2 regions of the Streptomyces sp. NPDC001406 genome follow, and region 1 is predicted to be linked to the other one. Evidence: riboswitches for the same ligand, from Rfam matches in the RefSeq annotation. Region 1 holds a riboswitch; the other holds the start of a gene.

What was found. Region 1 has a riboswitch for S-adenosylmethionine ahead of ACFY1J_RS08080 (aminotransferase class V-fold PLP-dependent enzyme). Riboswitches for the same ligand answer to the same signal wherever they lie in the genome.
Region 2: it holds a riboswitch for S-adenosylmethionine, as region 1 does, so the genes downstream of both, thrC (threonine synthase) here and ACFY1J_RS08080 (aminotransferase class V-fold PLP-dependent enzyme) in region 1, are expected to answer to the same signal.

What each region holds. Positions count from the first base shown of each region.
Region 1 is NZ_JBIAWG010000003.1:154,582-160,723, forward strand. It holds gene ACFY1J_RS08060 (c-type cytochrome) at 1-214, shown strand, start outside; gene ACFY1J_RS08065 (Rieske 2Fe-2S domain-containing protein) at 211-1,269, shown strand; gene ACFY1J_RS08070 (cytochrome bc complex cytochrome b subunit) at 1,266-2,897, shown strand; gene trpD (anthranilate phosphoribosyltransferase) at 3,035-4,099, shown strand; SAM riboswitch class IV at 4,174-4,290, shown strand; gene ACFY1J_RS08080 (aminotransferase class V-fold PLP-dependent enzyme) at 4,452-5,840, shown strand; gene ACFY1J_RS08085 (PQQ-binding-like beta-propeller repeat protein) at 5,905-6,142, shown strand, end outside.
Region 2 is NZ_JBIAWG010000023.1:141,062-147,203, forward strand. It holds gene otsB (trehalose-phosphatase) at 1-840, shown strand, start outside; gene ACFY1J_RS40745 (trehalose-6-phosphate synthase) at 960-2,384, opposite strand; gene ACFY1J_RS40750 (glucosyl-3-phosphoglycerate synthase) at 2,468-3,412, opposite strand; SAM riboswitch class I at 3,542-3,683, shown strand; gene thrC (threonine synthase) at 3,701-4,984, shown strand; gene ACFY1J_RS40760 (MoaD/ThiS family protein) at 5,159-5,434, shown strand; gene ACFY1J_RS40765 (cold-shock protein) at 5,866-6,072, shown strand.

The DNA.
Region 1 (6,142 bases):
CCCCGACACGACCCTGTCGGAGAAGAACAAGAAGGACGTCATCGCGTACCTGAACGCGGTCGACAGCGACCAGACGGAGAACCCCGGCGGCCTCGAGCTGGGCGGCCTCGGGCCGGTCACCGAGGGCCTGTTCGCGTGGATCTTCGGTCTCGGCGCATTGATCGCGGTCGCCGTCTGGGTCGCCGCTCGGACCGCAAAGGCCAAGAAGTCATGAGTAGCCAAGACATTCCAGAAGAGAACCTGCCCGCTGAGCAGGAGACCGCGCACGGCGCGGTGAGCATCGCGGACGAGAAGGACCCGTTCGCGGACCCGGGCCTGCCGCCCCACGAGCACCGGATCCAGGACATCGACGAGCGGGCCGCCAAGCGGTCCGAGCGCGTCGTCGCCCTGCTGTTCACGGTCTCGATGCTCGCCACCGTCGGCTTCATCGCCTCGTACGTGGCGATCCCGCACGACAAGTCGATCTTCGTCTTCCCGATCGGTCACCTCAGCGCGCTGAACTTCGCGCTGGGCCTGACCCTCGGCACGGCGCTGTTCTGCATCGGCGCGGGTGCGGTCCACTGGGCCCGCACCCTGATGTCCGACGTGGAGATCGCCGACGAGCGTCACGCGATCTCGGCGCCGCCGGAGGTCAAGGCGAAGGTCATCGCCGACTTCAAGCAGGGTGCCAAGGAGTCGGCGATCGGCCGCCGCGGGCTGATCCGCACCACGATGTTCGGTGCGCTCGCCCTGGTGCCGCTCTCCGGCGTCATGCTGCTGCGTGACCTCGGCCCGCTGCCCGGGACCTCGCTGCGGCACACCCTGTGGGCCAAGGGCAAGCTGCTCGTCAACATGAACACCAACGAGCCGCTGCGTCCCGAGGACGTCGCCGTCGGCTCGCTGACCTTCGCCAAGCCCGAGGGCCTGGAGGAGACCGACGAGGAGTTCCAGGAAGAGATCGCCAAGGCGGCCCTGATGATCGTCCGGCTCCAGCCGGACAACATCAAGGACAAGCGCGAGCTCGCGTGGTCGCACGAGGGCATCGTGGCGTACTCGAAGATCTGCACCCACGTCGGTTGCCCGATCTCGCTGTACGAGCAGCAGACGCACCACGTGCTGTGCCCCTGCCACCAGTCCACCTTCGACCTCTCCGACGGTGCCCGGGTGATCTTCGGCCCCGCCGGTCACGCCCTGCCGCAGCTCCGCATCGGCGTGAACGACGAGGGCTACCTCGAGGCGCTCGGCGACTTCGAAGAGCCCGTCGGTCCTGCATTCTGGGAGCGCGGATGAGCACCAACGAGAACAACGAGCGACGCGGCAAGGCGCCCGCCGGCGAGCGCGTCGCCGACTGGGCCGACGGCCGGCTCGGGATCTACTCCCTGGCCAAGTCCAACATGCGCAAGATCTTCCCCGACCACTGGTCGTTCATGTTGGGCGAAGTGTGCCTGTACAGCTTCATCATCATCATCCTCACGGGTGTGTATCTGACGCTGTTCTTCCACCCGTCGATGAACGAGGTGGAGTACCACGGCAGCTACGTCCCGCTGCAGGGACAGCTGATGTCCGAGGCGTTCAGCTCGACCCTGCACATCTCCTTCGACGTGCGCGGTGGTCTGCTCATCCGGCAGATCCACCACTGGGCCGCGCTGATCTTCCTCGCCGGCATGTTCGTGCACATGATGCGCGTGTTCTTCACCGGCGCGTTCCGCAAGCCGCGTGAGATCAACTGGCTGTTCGGCTTCCTGCTGTTCGTCCTGGGCATGTTCACCGGGTTCACCGGTTACTCGCTCCCGGACGACCTGCTCTCCGGCACCGGTGTCCGCTTCATGGAGGGTGCGGTCCTGTCCGTGCCGATCGTCGGCACGTACCTGTCGTTCTTCCTCTTCGGCGGTCAGTTCCCCGGCCACGACTTCGTGGCCCGGTTCTACTCGATCCACATCCTGCTGCTGCCGGGCATCATGCTCGGCCTGGTGGTGGGCCACCTGATCCTGGTCTTCTACCACAAGCACACGCAGTTCGCGGGACCCGGAAAGTCCGAGAAGAACGTCGTCGGCATGCCGCTGCTGCCGGTGTACATGGCCAAGGCCGGAGGCTTCTTCTTCCTGGTCTTCGGTGCCATCGCGGCCATCTCCGCGATCGCGCAGATCAACCCGATCTGGGCCATGGGCCCCTACCGTCCGGACCAGGTGTCCACCGGCGCCCAGCCGGACTGGTACATGGGCTTCTCCGAGGGTCTGATCCGCTTCATGCCGGGCTGGGAGGTCAACTTCTGGGGTCACACGCTCGTCCTGGGCGTGTTCATCCCGCTGGTGATCTTCCCGCTGGTCCTGGTGGCGATCGCGGTCTACCCGTTCATCGAGTCCTGGGTCACCGGGGACAAGCGCGAGCACCACATCCTGGACCGCCCGCGCAACGCCCCGACGCGCACCGCGCTCGGTGTCGCCTGGATGACGGTGTACCTGACGCTGCTGGTCGGCGGTGGCAACGACCTGTGGGCCACGCACTTCAACCTGTCGATCAACGCGGTCACCTGGTTCGTCCGGATCTTCGTCTTCGTCGGACCGGTCCTGGCGTTCCTCCTCACCAAGCGGATCTGCCTCGGCCTGCAGCGCCGGGACCGGGAGAAGGTGCTGCACGGTCGCGAGACCGGCATCATCAAGCGCCTGCCGCACGGTGAGTTCATCGAGATCCACGAGCCGCTCAGCCAGGAGCAGCTGCACACCCTCACGGCGCACGAGCAGTACGCGCCGGCCGAGATCGGCCCGACGGTCGACGAGAACGGTGTCGAGCGCAAGGTGCCGGGCTCGCAGAAGCTGCGCGCCAAGCTCAGCGACGCGCTCTACGGCGAGGAGTCCCAGATCCCGAAGGCCACCGTCGAGGAGTACAAGGAGATCACGAGCGGCCACGGCCACCACTGATCGCTGCGCACGCCACGCCACGGCAGGGGCCCCGTCCGGTGTTCGGACGGGGCCCTTCGCCATGCCCGGCGGCTGGATAGGGTGGACCTTGTTGAGATTCGCGTCCCGGAATCCGGGACCTCACCCAGGAGCGGCTTATGAGCGCTGTGACCCCCGCTGGAGGCGACACCGCGGCGGGCCGTTCCTGGCCCGAGGTACTGAACGCCCTGCTGGACGGTCGTGACCAGAGCGCCGACGCGACGGCCTGGGCGATGGACCGGATCATGCGCGGCGAGGCGACCGACGCGCAGATCGCCGGCTTCGTGGTGGCACTGCGGGCCAAGGGCGAGACCGTCGAGGAGATCACGGGTGTCGTCCGGGCGATGTACGAGCACGCCAAGGTGATCGAGGTGTCCGGCCGCACGGTCGACATCGTCGGCACGGGCGGCGACGGCGCGAAGACGGTGAACATCTCCACGATGTCGGCGCTGGTGGTGGCCGGCACCGGCGCCAAGGTCGTCAAGCACGGCAACCGGGCCGCCTCGTCGGCGTCCGGCTCCTCCGACGTCCTGGAGAAGCTCGGCGTGAACCTCGATCTGACGCCCCAGCGCGTCGCCGAGGTCGCGGAGGAGGCGGGCATCACCTTCTGCTTCGCCGTGAAGTTCCACCCGGCGCTGCGCCATGTCGCCGCGGCCCGCGGCCAGTTGGGCATCCGTACGGTCTTCAACGCCCTCGGCCCGCTGACCAACCCGGCCAAGGTCAGGTCCCAGGCGGTCGGCGTCGCGGACCCCCGGCTGGCGCCGATGATCGCGGGCGTCCTGGCCGAGCGCGGCAACTCCTCCCTGGTGTTCCGCGGCGACGACGGGCTCGACGAGCTGACCACGACGTCCACCTCCCGCGTCTGGGTCGTCCGGGACGGCAAGGTCACCGAGGAGAGCTTCGACCCGCGGGACGTCGGCCTCGAACTGGTGCCGGTGGAGGCGCTGCGGGGCGGAGACCCGTCGTACAACGCGGAGGTCGCCCGGCGGCTGCTGGACGGTGAGAAGGGGCCCGTACGGGACGCGGTGCTGCTGAACTCGGCGGCCGCCCTGGTGGCCCTCGACCCGGGCCCCGGCACCCTCGCCGAGCAGCTCGGCGCCCAGATGGCCAAGGCCGCGGAGTCGATCGACTCGGGATCGGCCAAGCGGGTGCTGGAGCGGTGGGTGGCCGCCAGCAACGCATGACATGAGCGGTCGGCGGTCCCGCGATCCGGACACGGGTTGCGGGACCGCGATCACTTCACGTACTTTCCTGTTCAGGTCATGAGTGACAGTCATGAGGCCCCGGCCGACTGTCCGGCAACCCTCCGTCCGTGGCGGGGTGCCCCGGGTGAGGACCAGGTCGTAGGCAGCGAGGTCTACGGCAAGCGCGGACCCCTCGTACACCAGGGGTCCTGGTCGTCGAGGGAGCCTTCTGTGAGCAAGCGAATGCGATAGGGCGTAGAGCCCCGCCTCCGCGTACCCCTTTCACCATTCCCACGCTTGAGCCGTGCGCGCTCGCGTGGTGGTTCCGTCTTGCTTCTCACGGGAGTTCACCATGTCCGTCTCCACCGCTGCCGCCGTCCAGACCGTTTACTGTGACATTCCGGGGCCGCTGCCCGTTCTGGGCGAGGACGTCACCGTCCCGCTCGTCACGGGCGGCGAAGTCACCTACGCCGCGCTCGACTACGCGGCCAGCGCCCCCGCCCTCCAGCGCGTCTGGGACGACGTGGCGGCCTACGCCCCCTACTACGGCAGCGTCCACCGGGGTGCCGGCTACCTCTCCCAGCTCTCCACCGACCTCTTCGAGAACGCCCGCAGGACCGTCGCCGAGTTCCTCGACTGCCGCGACGCCGACCAGGTGATCTTCACCCGGTCCACCACCGACTCCCTCAACCTGCTCGCCGCCGCGCTCCCCGCCGACTGCCAGGTCTTCGTCTTCGAGACCGAGCACCACGCCTCGCTGCTGCCCTGGAAGGACGCCCGGGTCAGCTACCTCGACGCCCCGCGCAGCGCGCAGCAGGCGGTCGCGACCCTGGAGCGGGCCCTCGCCGACCGCACTGTGTCCATTGAAGGGGGCCACGGCCCGGCCCTCGTCTGCGTCACGGGCGCCTCCAACGTCACCGGCGAGCTGTGGCCGGTCCGCGAACTGGCCGCCGCCGCCCACGCGCACGGTGCCCGGATCGTCCTGGACGCCGCCCAGCTGGCCCCCCACCACCCGGTGTCGGTCCAGGACCTGGACGTCGACTGGGTCGCCTTCTCCGGTCACAAGCTGTACGCCCCCTTCGGCTCCGGTGTGCTGGCCGGCCGCGCCGACTGGCTGCGCGCGGCCGAGCCGTACCTGGCGGGCGGCGGCGCCAGCCGCGGAGTCAGCCGCCGTGCGGACGGGGGAGTGGCCGTGGAGTGGCACGAGACCGCCGCCCGCCACGAGGCCGGCTCCCCGAACGTCATCGGCGTCTACTCCATCGCCTCCGCCTGCAAGGCCCTGACCGAGGCCGGCTTCGACACCCTGGTGGCCCGCGAGGAGTATCTGATCCGCAAGGTCAGGCAGGGCCTGGCCGAGGTCCCGCAGGTCCGTGTCCTCTCCCTCTTCGGCGACGACGCCCCGCGCGTCGGTGTGATCTCCTTCGTCGTCGAGGGCTGGAACAGCTCGCACTTCGCCGCCGCGCTCTCCGCCGAGTACGGCATCGGGGTCCGCGACGGCCTGTTCTGCGCGCACCCGCTCGTCCGCACCCTGCTGGGCAGCGACCCGCAGACCCAGGGCAAGTGCGGCGCTCCGGAGGCCGCGCCCGGCGAGAAGTCCCTCAACGCCGTCCGCGTCAGCTTCGGCGCGGGCACGCCGGACGAGCACGTCGACCGGTTCGTGAACGCCGTGAAGGAACTGGTCCGGGACGGCGCCAAGTGGCAGTACCGCACCGAGGACGGGCGCTGCGTGCCGGCCGTCTGATCGCCGTACGTCACCGCGGTATACGCTCCCCCTGTCAGCCGGACTCTTGACGGGGGAGCACGGGGTGGACGCGCTGCGCGCGGCGGATCCGCGGCGGATCGGGCCGTACGAGGTCCTGGGCAGGCTCGGCGCGGGCGGGATGGGCGAGGTGTATCTCGCCGAGTCGCGCACCGGACTCCGGCTCGCGGTGAAGGTGGTGCGCGCCGAGCACGCCGAGGACCGCACCTTCCGGGCCCGGTTCCGTCATGAGGTGCGGGCCGCGCAGACCGTCGGCGGGGCGGGCACGTACACCGCGCGGGTGG
Region 2 (6,142 bases), on a different contig from region 1:
AACCCGATGGACCCGCTGCCGACCCCCGTGACCCAGGCCGGACGGGAAGGGCTCGACGCGCTGCTCGCACGGCCGCGCACCGCGCTGATCGGGCTCGACTTCGACGGCACACTCGCCCCGATCGTCGCCGACCCGGAACAGGCCCGGGCCCACCCCGACGCCGTACCCGCACTCTCCGAAATCGCCCCCAAGGTGGCCTCCGTCGCCGTGATCACCGGCCGCCCGGCCGGGGTCGCCGTGCGGCACGGCGGCTTCGCGGGCGTACCCGGCCTGGAGCACCTCGTCGTCCTCGGCCACTACGGCGCCGAGCGCTGGGAGGCCGTGAGCGGAACCATCAGCGCGCCGCCCCCGCACCCCGGCGTCGCCGCCGTCCGCGCCGAACTGCCCGGGTTCCTGGACCGGATCGGCGCCTGGCGGGGGACCTGGATCGAGGAGAAGGGACGGGCCGTCGCCGTCCACACCCGCCGCGCCGACGATCCGCAGGCCGCCTTCGAGGCCCTCCGCGAACCCCTCTCCGACCTCGCCACCCGGCACGGCCTGATCGTCGAGCCGGGCCGGCTGGTCCTCGAACTGCGCCCGCCCGGCATGGACAAGGGCGTCGCCCTCCTGGAGTACGTCCGTGACATCGGCGCCGAGTCCGTGGTGTACGCCGGCGACGACCTGGGCGACCTCCCCGCCTACGCCGCGGTCGACAAGCTCCGCTCCGACGGCGTCCCCGGCCTGCTGGTGTGCAGCGGCAGCTCGGAGGTGACGGAGCTGGCCGAACGGGCGGACCTGGTGGTGGACGGTCCCGAGGGGGTCGTACGACTGCTGAAGTCACTGGCGGCACACCTGGGCTGAGCGTCGAGCGGCTACTGCCGTGGGCAGTCGTTCCGCAGGGCGATGGGGTCCCCCAGTTCGAGCGAAGTCGAGAACTTGGGGGAGGGTGGGCACGGCCTGCAGTGCCGGACTACCTGCAATCAGGCGTTCAGTGCACCCAGCTGGTCCAGGAACCACTGAGCGGGGGGCAACGCGGTAGCCGCGGCAGCGAGCCGCTTCGTGCGCTCCGCCCGCTCCTCGGGGGGCATGGTCAGCGCCTGGTGCAGGGCGTCGGCCGTGCCCACGATGTCGTACGGGTTCACGACGATCGCGTCCTCGCCCAGCTCCTCGTACGCCCCGGCCTCCCGCGAGAGCACCAGCACGCACCCCTCGTCGGAGACGACCGGAATCTCCTTGGCGACCAGGTTCATACCGTCCCGGATGGGGTTCACCAGCGCCACGTCCGCCAGCCGGTACGCGGCCAGGGAGCGCGCGAAGTCGTCCTTGACATGCAGCACGACCGGGGTCCAACCCGGCGTGCTGTACCGGGAGTTGATGTCCTGCGCCAGGCGCTGGACCTCCGCCGTGTAGTCCCGGTACACGGCCAGGTCCTGCCGGGAGGGGTAGGCGAAGGCCACGTGCACGACCCGCTCGCGCCACTCGGGGTGGTCGTCCAGCAGCTGCCGGTACGCCAGCAGACCGCGCACGATGTTCTTCGACAGCTCGGTCCGGTCCACCCGGACGATCGCCCTGCGGCCCTCGCCGATCTCCGCCCGCAGCGCCTTCATCCGTTCGGCCACGTCCGGCTCGTGCGCCCGCTTGCGCAGGAAGTCCGCGTCCGCGCCGAGCCCGTGCACACCGATGCGCGTGCCGGACGGGATGCCGGGGCCGAGCACCGCATGGCAGCAGTCGGTGAACGCGTCCGCCCAGCGCCGGGTGAGGAAGGCCGCGCGGTCGGCGCCGAGGATGCCGCCGAGCAGTTCGGCCGCGATGTCGTCGGGCAGGAGACGGAAGTAGTCCGGCGGGGCCCAGGGCGTGTGCGAGAAATGGCCGATCCGCAGATCGGGGCGGAGCTGCCGGAGCATCCGGGGAGCCAGGGCGAGGTGGTAGTCCTGGATCAGCACCGCGGCGCCCTCGGCGGCCTCCTGCGCCAGCGCCTCGGCGAAGGCCCGGTTGTAGGCCTCGTACGACGCCCACTGGCGCCGGAACTCCGCGTCGAACACCGGCTCCAGCGGGGTCTGGTAGAGCATGTGGTGGACGAACCAGAGCACGGAGTTGGCGACGCCGTTGTACGCGTCGGAGAAAACCGTCGCGTCGATGTCCAGCATGCGCACCTGCTGGCCGCCGGTCGCGTCCACGGACAGCCGCCGGCCGCCGTGCGAGCGGCGCACCGCCTCCCGGTCCGCGTCGCTCAGCGCGGCGCACACCCACACCGCGTCCGTGTGCGGCCCGATGGCCGACAGCCCCGAGACCAGCCCGCCGCCACCCCGCTTGGCGTGCAGCGCACCCCCCTCGCGCACCTCGTACGAAACCGGGCCGCGATTGGACGCGACCAGCACTTCAGCAGCACCGTGCGTGGAAGCCATACGCCTCAACCTAGCCCGGCCCGGAAACGCTCAAACGTACGTTCCACCCTGCGAGGGGGCCGTATACAGCCGTTCTCCAGCGATCAGGCCACTCTGCGCGAGGCGTACTCCGCGATCTCCGCCATCGGCGGCCGCTCCTCCGTGTCCACCGAGTAGGTGCGCGGCTCGAAGCCGTCCTCGCCCCGCTCGAACTGGGTGAGGGAAGGACGGATGAGGTGGCCTCGGGCCAGCCTCAGCTGCGCCGTCCGGTAGATCGCCGCCGCCATCCGGCCCAGCGCCTGCCCGTCCTGGTGCCGGTGCTTGCGCACCCCCACGTCGACCTGCGCGAGGGCGTCCAGGCCCACCAGGTGCAGGGCGTCGACCAGCATGCCCAGCTCCACGCCGTAGCCGACGGGGAACGGGAGCTGTTCCAGCAGGGAGCGGCGGGCCGCGTACTCGCCGCCGAGCGGCTGCACGAAGCCGGCCAGCTGCGGCCAGTGCATGTTCAGCAGCGGGCGCGCCATCAGCTCGGTGACCCGGCCGCCCTGGCCCGTCGCCCCGCCCAGTGGGCGGTCGTACATCGCCTTGACCAGGTCGACTCCCGGGTCGGTCAGCAGCGGGCCGACGATCCCGGAGACGAAGTCGGAGGAGAACTCCCTCAGGTCGGCGTCGATGAAGCAGACGATGTCCCCGCTCGTGACCAGCAGGGAACGCCACAGGACCTCCCCCTTGCCGGGAACGGCCGGAATGCGCGGCAGGATGTCGTCGCGGTGGACGACCCTGGCGCCCGCGGCGGCGGCCACCGCGGAGGTGCGGTCGGTGGATCCGGAGTCGACGACGACGATCTCGTCGACGAGCGGGACCTGCTGCATGAGATCGTGGCGGATCACGGCGACGATGTCACCGACCGTCTCCTCCTCGTTGAGCGCGGGCAGCACCACGGACACCGACTGACCCGTCCGCTGCTTGGCGGCGAGGATCTTGTGGAGGGGGCGATCGGTCACGGACCAGGAGCGGGTGGCCAGCCAGCGCTCGACTTCTTCCAGCACAGTCAGCGGCTCCTCACGTTGTCTCGCGGTTCGGACGACTATCTCAACTGTCCTGGCCTTCGGTTACAGTCTTGAACAACGCCGATGACCATCGCATGTCGAGGGTCGTGGGCGTTTACAACCACATACAGCTCATCCAGAGGGGCAGAGGGACACGGCCCGATGAAGCCCCGGCAACCCTCCAGTCGGTTCTCGTTCTCCAGCGAGGCTCCCGGCTAGGGAAGGTGCCAAATCCGTCTCACGGCGAGATGCGTCGTGAGGAAGATGAGGAGAAAGGGCCTCGCCTCCATGGCTGTGCAGACAGTTGCAAGCACCAGCAATCCCACCGTAGACCTCGGCCCGGCCGCTGCCCTGAGCTGTCGCGAGTGCGGTCACCGGGTACCGCTCGGACCGGTGTTCGCCTGCGAGGAGTGTTTCGGCCCGCTTGAGATCGCGTACGACTTCTCGGCGTACGAAACCGAGGAACTCCGCAGGCGCATCGAGGCGGGCCCCGCGAACATCTGGCGCTACGCGCCGCTGCTGCCCGTCCCCGCGGACGTGGCCGACAAGCCGAACCTGAACCCGGGCTGGACCAAGCTCGTCAAGGCCGACAACCTGGCGCGCGAGCTCGGTGTGACCGGCGGGCTCTATGTGAAGGACGACTCCGGCAACCCGACGCACTCCTTCAAGGACCGCGTCGTCGCCCAGGCCCTGGAGGCCGCCCGCGCCTTCGGCTTCACCACCCTGTCCTGCTCCTCCACGGGCAACCTCGCCGGTGCCGTCGGCGCCGCGGCCGCCCGCGCCGGCCTCCGCTCCTGCGTGTTCATCCCGCACGACCTGGAGCAGGGCAAGGTCGTCATGGCCGCGATCTACGGCGGCAACCTCGTCGGCATCGAGGGCAACTACGACGACGTGAACCGCTTCTGCTCCGAGCTGATCGGCGACCCGGCCGGCGAGGGCTGGGGCTTCGTCAACGTCAACCTGCGGCCGTACTACGCGGAGGGCTCCAAGACCCTGGCGTACGAGATCTGCGAGCAGCTCGGCTGGCGGCTGCCCGACCAGATCGTGGTCCCCATCGCCTCCGGCTCCCAGCTCACCAAGGTCGACAAGGGTCTGCAGGAGCTGATCAAGCTCGGGCTGGTCGAGGACCGGCCCTACAAGATCTTCGGCGCCCAGGCCGAGGGCTGCTCGCCGGTGTCCGTGGCCTTCAAGGGCGGGCACGACGTGGTCCGCCCGCAGAAGCCGAACACCATCGCCAAGTCCCTGGCCATCGGCAACCCGGCCGACGGGCCGTACGTCCTCGACATCGCGCGCCGCACCGGCGGCGCGGTGGAGGATGTGACGGACGAGCAGGTCGTGGACGCCATCAAGCTGCTGGCGCGTACCGAGGGCATCTTCGCCGAGACGGCGGGCGGTGTGACGGTGGGCGTGACGCAGAAGCTCATCAAGGACGGCGTCCTCGACCCGGCCAAGACCACCGTCGTCCTCAACACGGGCGACGGCCTGAAGACGTTGGACGCGGTGGCCGGTACGGGGCTCACCGCGACCATTCGTCCCAACCTTGAGTCGTTCCGAGAGGCCGGCCTCGCTTGACCTCCTCCTCGGAGTCCCGAGGAGTCCGGCGGTCGCCCGTCGGGCTTCCTGCTTCACGGCCGACTGCCCCCGGGACGAACCCGAGCCGAGGTCTTACGTCAGCTCCACAGGCCGAAACCGCCGGCCCGGCGGCCGATACGCACGTAGTCACATCGTCACCGGAGGTCTAATCGCATGAGCGTGACCGTTCGCATCCCCACCATCCTGCGCACCTACACGGGCGGCCAGGCCGAGGTCCAGGCCGAGGGCGCGACCCTCGCCGAGGTCATCGAGAGCCTGGAGAAGAACCACACGGGGATCGCCGCCCGTGTCCTGGACGACCAGGGCAAGCTGCGCCGCTTCGTCAATGTGTACGTCAACGACGACGACGTCCGCTTCGAGCAGGGCCTGGAGACGGCGACCCCCGACGGCTCGGGTGTCTCCATCATTCCGGCCGTCGCCGGCGGCTGATCATTACCGTGGGTAACTGCAGTTACCGAGTGTTCATCTGATTGCCTCCTCCGTGAGAGAAGCGGAGGGGGCAATTCAGTGTGATTGAGCGCGGTACAGTTGGGGAACTCGCTCCCGATCTCCGGGTCGGAAGCCCTGGATTCATGCCGTAGGCCCGACAAGAAGTAGCCAAAGTGTGCGGGCTTTCTGCGGCTTTTATACCTTTTGCAGGGCCCGACTTGCCCTGAATTCAGGCGAATTCTCGCCACATTCCGGACCGGTCGCGTCCAGAATTCTCGTCCGATTGACCTGTTGCAGACGGCAGTTGGACAGATACATTCAGCCGCGGTCGACGCGTTCCGGCGCACGCCCCCAAGCCAATGGGGGGTGAGGTCTGACCCGGATCCGCGAGGTGTGGATCTGTGCAAGGGCCAGTAATAGGGGAGTTAGGCATGGCTCAGGGCACCGTCAAGTGGTTCAACGCGGAGAAGGGGTACGGCTTCATCGCGGTCGACGGTGGTGCGGATGTTTTCGTCCACTACAGCGCGATCCAGATGGACGGCTACCGCACCCTGGAAGAGGGACAGCGGGTCGACTTCGAGATCTCGCAGGGCCAGAAGGGCCCGCAGGCGGACATGGTCCGGCTGGCGACCAGCTGAAGCACGCGTCGACTGACACCGACGTTCTGTTCATCTTCGAAGGGCCCGTACCTCCCGGGGTACGGGCCCT